Regions from separate parts of the Carnobacterium pleistocenium FTR1 genome, predicted to be linked through region 3. Evidence: a T-box and tRNA genes for the amino acid it is inferred to sense, from the RefSeq annotation. Region 3 holds a T-box; the other regions hold tRNA genes.
What was found. A T-box is a leader RNA that pairs with one kind of tRNA and senses whether it is charged. The one in region 3 lies ahead of tyrS (tyrosine--tRNA ligase), so its partner is inferred to be a tRNA-Tyr.
Positions count from the first base shown of each region.

Region 1: it has a tRNA-Tyr gene. The T-box ahead of tyrS (tyrosine--tRNA ligase) is inferred to sense a tRNA for this amino acid. The anticodon was not compared.
Region 2: it has a tRNA-Tyr gene. The T-box ahead of tyrS (tyrosine--tRNA ligase) is inferred to sense a tRNA for this amino acid. The anticodon was not compared.

Region 1 covers NZ_JQLQ01000002.1:1,193,351-1,196,609, forward strand. The annotation lists rRNA gene BP17_RS05745 (23S ribosomal RNA) at 1-1,225, shown strand, start outside; rRNA gene rrf (5S ribosomal RNA) at 1,314-1,429, shown strand; tRNA gene BP17_RS05755 (tRNA-Asn) at 1,444-1,516, shown strand; tRNA gene BP17_RS05760 (tRNA-Ser) at 1,570-1,658, shown strand; tRNA gene BP17_RS05765 (tRNA-Glu) at 1,670-1,741, shown strand; tRNA gene BP17_RS05770 (tRNA-Val) at 1,787-1,859, shown strand; tRNA gene BP17_RS05775 (tRNA-Asp) at 1,872-1,944, shown strand; tRNA gene BP17_RS05780 (tRNA-Phe) at 1,982-2,057, shown strand; tRNA gene BP17_RS05785 (tRNA-Tyr) at 2,063-2,143, shown strand; tRNA gene BP17_RS05790 (tRNA-Trp) at 2,175-2,248, shown strand; tRNA gene BP17_RS05795 (tRNA-His) at 2,285-2,357, shown strand; tRNA gene BP17_RS05800 (tRNA-Gln) at 2,369-2,440, shown strand; tRNA gene BP17_RS05805 (tRNA-Cys) at 2,472-2,542, shown strand; tRNA gene BP17_RS05810 (tRNA-Leu) at 2,577-2,660, shown strand; gene BP17_RS05815 (phosphoenolpyruvate carboxykinase (ATP)) at 2,823-3,259, shown strand, end outside.
Region 2 covers NZ_JQLQ01000002.1:1,184,214-1,187,472, reverse strand. The annotation lists tRNA gene BP17_RS05735 (tRNA-Leu) at 712-795, opposite strand; tRNA gene BP17_RS05730 (tRNA-Cys) at 830-900, opposite strand; tRNA gene BP17_RS05725 (tRNA-Gln) at 932-1,003, opposite strand; tRNA gene BP17_RS05720 (tRNA-His) at 1,015-1,087, opposite strand; tRNA gene BP17_RS05715 (tRNA-Trp) at 1,124-1,197, opposite strand; tRNA gene BP17_RS05710 (tRNA-Tyr) at 1,229-1,309, opposite strand; tRNA gene BP17_RS05705 (tRNA-Phe) at 1,315-1,390, opposite strand; tRNA gene BP17_RS05700 (tRNA-Asp) at 1,428-1,500, opposite strand; tRNA gene BP17_RS05695 (tRNA-Val) at 1,513-1,585, opposite strand; tRNA gene BP17_RS05690 (tRNA-Glu) at 1,631-1,702, opposite strand; tRNA gene BP17_RS05685 (tRNA-Ser) at 1,714-1,802, opposite strand; tRNA gene BP17_RS05680 (tRNA-Asn) at 1,856-1,928, opposite strand; rRNA gene rrf (5S ribosomal RNA) at 1,943-2,058, opposite strand; rRNA gene BP17_RS05670 (23S ribosomal RNA) at 2,147-3,259, opposite strand, start outside.
Region 3 covers NZ_JQLQ01000002.1:2,513,242-2,516,500, reverse strand. The annotation lists gene tyrS (tyrosine--tRNA ligase) at 83-1,348, opposite strand; T-box leader at 1,419-1,635, opposite strand; NiCo riboswitch at 1,807-1,913, shown strand; gene BP17_RS12275 (heavy metal translocating P-type ATPase) at 2,562-3,259, shown strand, end outside.

The sequences.
Region 1 (3,259 bases), 1.3 Mb from region 3:
AGAGAACTCTCGTTAAGGAACTCGGCAAAATGACCCCGTAACTTCGGGAGAAGGGGTGCTGACCAATTGGTCAGCCGCAGTGAATAGGCCCAGGCGACTGTTTATCAAAAACACAGGTCTCTGCAAAATCGTAAGATGACGTATAGGGGCTGACGCCTGCCCGGTGCTGGAAGGTTAAGAGGAAGGGTTAGCTCTCGGGCGAAGCTCAGAATTGAAGCCCCAGTAAACGGCGGCCGTAACTATAACGGTCCTAAGGTAGCGAAATTCCTTGTCGGGTAAGTTCCGACCCGCACGAAAGGCGTAACGATCTGGGCACTGTCTCAACGAGAGACTCGGTGAAATTATAGTACCTGTGAAGATGCAGGTTACCCGCGACAGGACGGAAAGACCCCATGGAGCTTTACTGCAGTTTGATATTGAGTGTTTGTACAGCTTGTACAGGATAGGTAGGAGCCAATGAAGCCAGGACGCCAGTCTTGGTGGAGGCGTTGGTGGGATACTACCCTTGCTGTATGACCACTCTAACCCACAGCCCTTATCGGGCTGGGAGACAGTGTCTGACGGGCAGTTTGACTGGGGCGGTCGCCTCCTAAAGTGTAACGGAGGCGCCCAAAGGTTCCCTCAGAATGGTTGGAAATCATTCGCAGAGTGTAAAGGCATAAGGGAGCTTGACTGCGAGACCTACAAGTCGAGCAGGGACGAAAGTCGGGCTTAGTGATCCGGTGGTTCCGTATGGAAGGGCCATCGCTCAACGGATAAAAGCTACCCTGGGGATAACAGGCTTATCTCCCCCAAGAGTCCACATCGACGGGGAGGTTTGGCACCTCGATGTCGGCTCATCGCATCCTGGGGCTGTAGTCGGTCCCAAGGGTTGGGCTGTTCGCCCATTAAAGCGGTACGCGAGCTGGGTTCAGAACGTCGTGAGACAGTTCGGTCCCTATCCGTCGCGGGCGTAGGAAATTTGAGAGGAGCTGTCCTTAGTACGAGAGGACCGGGATGGACACACCTCTGGTGTACCAGTTGTTCTGCCAAGGGCATTGCTGGGTAGCTATGTGTGGACGGGATAAACGCTGAAAGCATCTAAGCGTGAAGCCCCCCTCAAGATGAGATTTCCCATCACGTAAGTGAGTAAGACCCCTGAGAGATGATCAGGTTGATAGGTTGGAAGTGGAAGTATAGCGATATATGGAGCGGACCAATACTAATCGGTCGAGGACTTAACCAAAGAAATAACCGGTGTACGACGGATTCAGAACAAAAACGATTTTTACCTTATCCAGTTTTGAGAGAACAATGTTCTCTGATTGAAATTGTGTGGTGATGATGGCAAGAAGGTCACACCTGTTCCCATGCCGAACACAGAAGTTAAGCTTCTTAGCGCCGATGGTAGTGAAGGGTTTCCCTTTGTGAGAGTAGGACGTTGCCACGCAGATTCAATTTTATTCCGCAATAGCTCAGCTGGTAGAGCGCATGACTGTTAATCATGATGTCGTAGGTTCGAGTCCTACTTGCGGAGTTCCATAGTCGATCTATGAAAACAAAAGAGAGATCAGTTAGTGAACCCCATCTGGAGAGTTGTCCGAGTGGCCGAAGGAGCATGATTGGAAATCATGTAGGCGGTGAACACTGTCTCAAGGGTTCGAATCCCTTACTCTCCGTTTAAAATAATGACCCGTTGGTCAAGCGGTTAAGACACCGCCCTTTCACGGCGGTATCACGGGTTCGATTCCCGTACGGGTCATCAGTAACGACGTTACTGGGTTAGAGTAAAAGCACGGTCTCACTTGGAGGTTTAGCTCAGTTGGGAGAGCATCTGCCTTACAAGCAGAGGGTCGGCGGTTCGAGCCCGTCAACCTCCATTAGTTTAAAAAGGTCTCGTGGTGTAGGGGTTAACATGTCTGCCTGTCACGCAGAAGATCGCGGGTTCGATTCCCGTCGAGACCGTTGGTAGAATAATTAAACTAAAAACCATTTCTATAAAGGCCTGGTAGCTCAGTTGGTAGAGCACTTGATTGAAGCTCAAGGTGTCGGCAGTTCGATTCTGTCCCAGGCCACCATTTATGGAGGGGTAGCGAAGTGGCTAAACGCGGCGGACTGTAAATCCGCTCCTTCGGGTTCGACAGTTCGAATCTGTCCCCCTCCATTGTTTTTTATGTAAGACCTTCTATTAAGATAGGGGTATAGTTTAAAGGTAGAACTATGGTCTCCAACACCATCAGTGTGGGTTCAATTCCTACTACCCCTGCCATTTTTAAAGTAAGACCAATAACAAATAATTACCATGGCGATTGTGGTGAAGTGGTTAACACACCGGATTGTGGTTCCGGCATGCGTGGGTTCGAACCCCATCAGTCGCCTTTTTTTTTAATGGGCTATAGCCAAGCGGTAAGGCAAGGGACTTTGACTCCCTCATGCGTTGGTTCGAATCCAGCTAGCCCAGTTTAATTGAATAGCTATTCAACTAAAAAGATGGCGGTATAGCCAAGTGGTAAGGCAGAGGTCTGCAAAACCTTCATCACCGGTTCAAATCCGGTTACCGCCTTATTTTTGAAAAGATGAAAAAAAGTAGTCCATATGCCGGCGTGGCGGAACTGGTAGACGCGCTGGACTCAAAATCCTGTGCCCGCGAGGGCGTGCCGGTTCGATTCCGGCCGCCGGTATATTAAAGCCCCTAAAAACAAAACTGTTTTTAGGGGCTTTTTTTTATTGAATCTGTTATGATAAAGATATTAATATCTAATGTTTTTTTAGTTAAATGAGAGCGCTTTTATATTCGTGAAAATTAATTGAATTAATTTTTTTAGAAAATAGGAGGAGATATAATGTCAACAAAGTCAACTTTTTCAAAAGCAGAAATCAGAAAAGATAATCCCGTATTTTCGTCCTTACGCTCAGTTGTAGAAACGGCGATGTACGGAAACAATAATAAAGAGGTAAAGACGATCGAAGAAGCGTACTTATTGGCTAAGGATTCAATGCATACTATTGTAACAGATTTATTAGTCAAATATCCAGAAAAACTCGAGTTACCCTTTGGAGCAAGGGTATTAGTTGAGAACGGTGGAGCAGTAGTCGGGAGAACAGCAGCGGCAAAACGTATCTTGGGAGAAAATCCTGAAGAAGATGCTAAACTGGCACCAATTATTCGTGAAGCTATTCATCAAGGCGAAAAAAAATTGCGGTATAAAGGAACTGCTTATGTTGGATTAGATCCCGAATTCATGGTGAAGGCCCACTTGAGCGTACCTGTTGGTCAAGA
Region 2 (3,259 bases), 1.3 Mb from region 3:
TTGAGAAAAATATGGCATGATTAAAATCAGAATCGAACAACAACATTGACCTGTTGAGTCAAGGAGTCAAATAAAATAGTCAACTATTTGAGTTACTCAAACTACGCTCGTCCCGGGTACTCAAATGCAGATCAGGGTCTCAGGTACTCGAACTAATGCTCGTTCCCATTACTCAAATGCAAATCAGTTCTCAGTTACTCGAACTAATGCTCGTTCTCATTACTCAAATCAAAATCGGCGTCTAAGTCACCCGAACTAACGCACGTTCTGGCTACTTGCTCTTAACAAGATAGTTTTAAAACATGACCTAAAAAAATAGATTCTTGTTTACACATGCTTTATCTCTAATGTAGCTAATGTCATAAGAGTTAGGTCAACGTGAGGAAATAAGCCCGGATGCTCATCATCATCCATCGAGCTAAGTACTATTAGACTATGACAAGTAACTGTAAAATGTGTGTACGTGGCCGGGCTGGAGCAACTTCAGCTATGACAAAAGCAGATTAGGTCCACTTTTTGAAACACGTTCTAGAATAACCCTTACAGACGAGTTCACAACTCCATAAGCAAACACGCCTATTCCAGAAGATGATTTATTTTGTTTTATCGACAGATCTTACGAGAAATCATTTGATTGAGAGCCAAAAAATAAAATAAAATAAAACGCAAAAAAGACACCCAACATCTTATAAATGTTGGGTGTCTTCAGTATACCGGCGGCCGGAATCGAACCGGCACGCCCTCGCGGGCACAGGATTTTGAGTCCAGCGCGTCTACCAGTTCCGCCACGCCGGCATATGGACTACTTTTTTTCATCTTTTCAAAAATAAGGCGGTAACCGGATTTGAACCGGTGATGAAGGTTTTGCAGACCTCTGCCTTACCACTTGGCTATACCGCCATCTTTTTAGTTGAATAGCTATTCAATTAAACTGGGCTAGCTGGATTCGAACCAACGCATGAGGGAGTCAAAGTCCCTTGCCTTACCGCTTGGCTATAGCCCATTAAAAAAAAAGGCGACTGATGGGGTTCGAACCCACGCATGCCGGAACCACAATCCGGTGTGTTAACCACTTCACCACAATCGCCATGGTAATTATTTGTTATTGGTCTTACTTTAAAAATGGCAGGGGTAGTAGGAATTGAACCCACACTGATGGTGTTGGAGACCATAGTTCTACCTTTAAACTATACCCCTATCTTAATAGAAGGTCTTACATAAAAAACAATGGAGGGGGACAGATTCGAACTGTCGAACCCGAAGGAGCGGATTTACAGTCCGCCGCGTTTAGCCACTTCGCTACCCCTCCATAAATGGTGGCCTGGGACAGAATCGAACTGCCGACACCTTGAGCTTCAATCAAGTGCTCTACCAACTGAGCTACCAGGCCTTTATAGAAATGGTTTTTAGTTTAATTATTCTACCAACGGTCTCGACGGGAATCGAACCCGCGATCTTCTGCGTGACAGGCAGACATGTTAACCCCTACACCACGAGACCTTTTTAAACTAATGGAGGTTGACGGGCTCGAACCGCCGACCCTCTGCTTGTAAGGCAGATGCTCTCCCAACTGAGCTAAACCTCCAAGTGAGACCGTGCTTTTACTCTAACCCAGTAACGTCGTTACTGATGACCCGTACGGGAATCGAACCCGTGATACCGCCGTGAAAGGGCGGTGTCTTAACCGCTTGACCAACGGGTCATTATTTTAAACGGAGAGTAAGGGATTCGAACCCTTGAGACAGTGTTCACCGCCTACATGATTTCCAATCATGCTCCTTCGGCCACTCGGACAACTCTCCAGATGGGGTTCACTAACTGATCTCTCTTTTGTTTTCATAGATCGACTATGGAACTCCGCAAGTAGGACTCGAACCTACGACATCATGATTAACAGTCATGCGCTCTACCAGCTGAGCTATTGCGGAATAAAATTGAATCTGCGTGGCAACGTCCTACTCTCACAAAGGGAAACCCTTCACTACCATCGGCGCTAAGAAGCTTAACTTCTGTGTTCGGCATGGGAACAGGTGTGACCTTCTTGCCATCATCACCACACAATTTCAATCAGAGAACATTGTTCTCTCAAAACTGGATAAGGTAAAAATCGTTTTTGTTCTGAATCCGTCGTACACCGGTTATTTCTTTGGTTAAGTCCTCGACCGATTAGTATTGGTCCGCTCCATATATCGCTATACTTCCACTTCCAACCTATCAACCTGATCATCTCTCAGGGGTCTTACTCACTTACGTGATGGGAAATCTCATCTTGAGGGGGGCTTCACGCTTAGATGCTTTCAGCGTTTATCCCGTCCACACATAGCTACCCAGCAATGCCCTTGGCAGAACAACTGGTACACCAGAGGTGTGTCCATCCCGGTCCTCTCGTACTAAGGACAGCTCCTCTCAAATTTCCTACGCCCGCGACGGATAGGGACCGAACTGTCTCACGACGTTCTGAACCCAGCTCGCGTACCGCTTTAATGGGCGAACAGCCCAACCCTTGGGACCGACTACAGCCCCAGGATGCGATGAGCCGACATCGAGGTGCCAAACCTCCCCGTCGATGTGGACTCTTGGGGGAGATAAGCCTGTTATCCCCAGGGTAGCTTTTATCCGTTGAGCGATGGCCCTTCCATACGGAACCACCGGATCACTAAGCCCGACTTTCGTCCCTGCTCGACTTGTAGGTCTCGCAGTCAAGCTCCCTTATGCCTTTACACTCTGCGAATGATTTCCAACCATTCTGAGGGAACCTTTGGGCGCCTCCGTTACACTTTAGGAGGCGACCGCCCCAGTCAAACTGCCCGTCAGACACTGTCTCCCAGCCCGATAAGGGCTGTGGGTTAGAGTGGTCATACAGCAAGGGTAGTATCCCACCAACGCCTCCACCAAGACTGGCGTCCTGGCTTCATTGGCTCCTACCTATCCTGTACAAGCTGTACAAACACTCAATATCAAACTGCAGTAAAGCTCCATGGGGTCTTTCCGTCCTGTCGCGGGTAACCTGCATCTTCACAGGTACTATAATTTCACCGAGTCTCTCGTTGAGACAGTGCCCAGATCGTTACGCCTTTCGTGCGGGTCGGAACTTACCCGACAAGGAATTTCGCTACCTTAGGACCGTTATAGTTACGGCCGCCGTTTACTGGGGCTTCAATTCTGAGCTTCGCCCGAGAGCTAACCCTTCCTCTTAACCTTCCAGCACCGGGCAGGCGTCAGCCCCTATACGTCATCTTACGATTTTGCAGAGACCTGT
Region 3 (3,259 bases):
TAGTAAAATATTACCGCTTATTAAATCCAACAAAAAAGAAAACCTTTATCCTAATAAAATAGGATAAAAGCTTTCTTTTTTTTTAAACTAATTTAATTAGAAAATATTTTTTCTTCCCTTTTCGAATAAGGATAAAGCGTTCATCAAAAGAATTTTCAGGTGTAACAATGGCTTCGACATCTGTAACTTTTTCGCCGTTCATTGATAAGGCTCCGTTTTTGATATCTTCACGAGCTTGACGTCTAGAAGGTTCTATACCAACTATATCAACTAACCATTCAACAATATTCCATTCTTCTTTTGGAGCTTCGAAAGTTGGCATATTCTTGAAGCCTTCTTCAATTTGATCAGCTGTTAACTCTTTTACATTACCGGAAAAAAGAGCTGCAGTGATTTTTTCAGCATCCATCAAAGCTTGTTCGCCATGAACAAATAGAGTCATTTCTCTGGCCAAAGTTTTTTGTGCTGCGCGTTTGTGCGGTTCAACTGCTACCATTTCAGCCAAAGCGTCAATTTCTTCTTTTGTTAAAAAAGTAAAATACTTCAAGTATTTTACAACATCACGGTCATCCTGATTCAACCAAAACTGATAAAATTCATAAGGAGTGGTCTTTTTTGAATCTAACCAAATAGCTCCACCAGCAGTTTTCCCAAATTTAGTTCCGTCCGCTTTTAACATTAAGGGAATGGTCAACCCATAAGCTTCAGCTTCAGAACCTTCTTGTTTACGGATGTATTCTAAACCAGCAGTGATATTTCCCCATTGGTCTGCACCACCAATTTGTAATTGAACATCTTCATTTTGATACAAATGTAAAAAATCGATGGATTGCAGAATTTGATAAGTGAATTCAGTAAATGAAATACCGGTTTCCAAACGACTGGCAACGATATCTTTTGCCAACATGGTATTGACGTTAAAACTCTTGCCAATATTACGTAAGAAATCCAATAAAGAGAGTTCTTTTGTCCAATCCAAATTGTTTACCATACGGATAGAGGCTTCATCTTTCCCAGCATCAAATAGCTTTTCCATTTGGTAAGTTAATTTATTGACATTATTTTGAACTTGTTCGCTAGTCTGTAAAACACGCTCTTCTGATTTTCCGCTTGGATCGCCGATTGAACCCGTCGCTCCACCAATAACGATGACTGGAAGGTGGCCAGCTAATTGGAATCTTTTCAAAATCATAAAAGGAATCAGATGACCAATATGCATGCTGTCACCAGTTGGATCAACTCCGCAGTATAACCCTACCTTTTTTTGGTTAATTAATTTTTTTAAACCGACTTCGTCTGTTTGTTGATTAATGGCATCGCGCCATTCTAATTCATCAATAATATTCATTCTTCTCGCTCCTTTATTATAGGTATTTTATGCATAAAAAAAGCCCGATAAAAAAGATTTAACTCTTTTTTATCGGGACGAAGTTTTCCGTGTTACCACCCAAATTGCAGTCTGTTTTTAATGCAAAACAAGCCTACCACTCATTCACTGTAACGTAGCAATACGCTTGAGGTTAATCAAGTTACTCCGGAGTGTAATTCACAAAATGGTTTGTACCTATTTTCATCATCCATAGGCTTTCTATTAAACAGGGACCCATTGTTACTCTGCTCTTTCAACGTAAATTGTTATGAGATTAATATTAGTATAGATGAAGTGAAGACAATTTGTCAATCTTGTTTTTTAGAATTTATTTCTTAAAAGTAGTTTTGGGCTATTGCTATTTTTCCGAAAAATGATATTATATTAGGTATAAAGCTAATTTAACTTTCTTTTCGGACTTTTTTAAGATCGAAAAGGCATTTAAATCTGAACAGGCGGTAAACCTTAGAGGTTTGTGCAGCCGGACCACCAGATAGATGTGTGGTAGCAGAGTAGTGCAAAAAGGCACACCTGTGGGACAGTAACATTGTCCTACAAGTGTGCCTTTTTTTTGTATTTTTATATAAAGGAGGCAAGATTCCAGTCAGTTGTTTAACAAATAGTATCTATGAACTGAATTGTTTTTTTAGAGAAATAACATTCGGTGAAGGTTAAAAATTGAAGAATGGAGGTCTCAGACAGTATCATATAGGTAAGATTAATTTCGTCTTACCTTAAAAGAAATTTTATGTCAGGTATTTGACTAGAGTATGTTTTAAAACTATCTTGTTAAAAGCAAGTAGCGGTAACAAGCGCTAGTTCGAGTAACTGAGACCCGATATGCATATGAGTAGCGGAAACGAGCGCTAGTTCGAGTAACTGAGACCCGATATGCATATGAGTAGCGGTAACAAGCGCTAGTTCGAGTAACTGAGACCCAATATGCATATGAGTAGCGGAAACGAGGGTTAGTTCGAGTGGCTCAAAATAGTGGATTGTTTTATTTGATTCCTTGACTCATTAAGCCGTTCTTGTTGTTCAATTCTAATTTAATCATCCCTATTTTTCTCAATTAGCTCAAAAATCAGAAGAATAATTAGCTTTAAAACGCACCCTAATTTAGCAACACTTAAAATGATAGTTATTTTCAGTAGTAGGTTAGAAAAATTACTTTTAGAAAGGAAAGATAAAGATGGTAAAATTTTTAGTCAAGACACGAGTAGGGCAATTTTTAATCATGGGTATTTTCTTTACGATTATCGGATTTATATTAGATCCTTTTGGAGGACTCTACAGCCAATTTTCATTTTACTTGGCCATTTTATTTTTAGGTTTTTTTGCCGCAAAAAAAGCCATAGTGGAAACGATCTACTCTCACTCACCCAATGTTGATTTACTGATGATTTTAGCGGCATTGGGAGCTTGCGTGATCAATTATGAGTCAGAAGGAGCGGTCTTATTATTGATTTTTGCCGGATCAGAAGCCCTAGAAGCTTATGCTACCAATAAATCAAATAGTGCTATTTCCGAATTAATGGCCCATGTCCCGTCCGTAGCCCAAGTATTAAAAGAGAATGGAGAAGTTGTTGAAGTACCGACAGAGGTCTTACAAGTTGGGGATATTGTGGTCGTTTCAAAAGGAGCTCAACTACCAATAGATGGATATGCTGACCGAAAAACACAAATCAATGAAGCTGCCCTAACCGGTGAATCTTTGCCTGCTGAAAAGGAAGAAGGAGATGAAGTTTTTTCAGGAACCTTCAATGAAGGCAACTCGTTCCATCTTAAAGTGAATAAAACGAGCGATCAAACGGTCTTTTCGAATATTATTCGGATGGTAGAAGAAGCACAAAATAGACCGTCAAAAATTTCGAAATTCATTGACCGGAT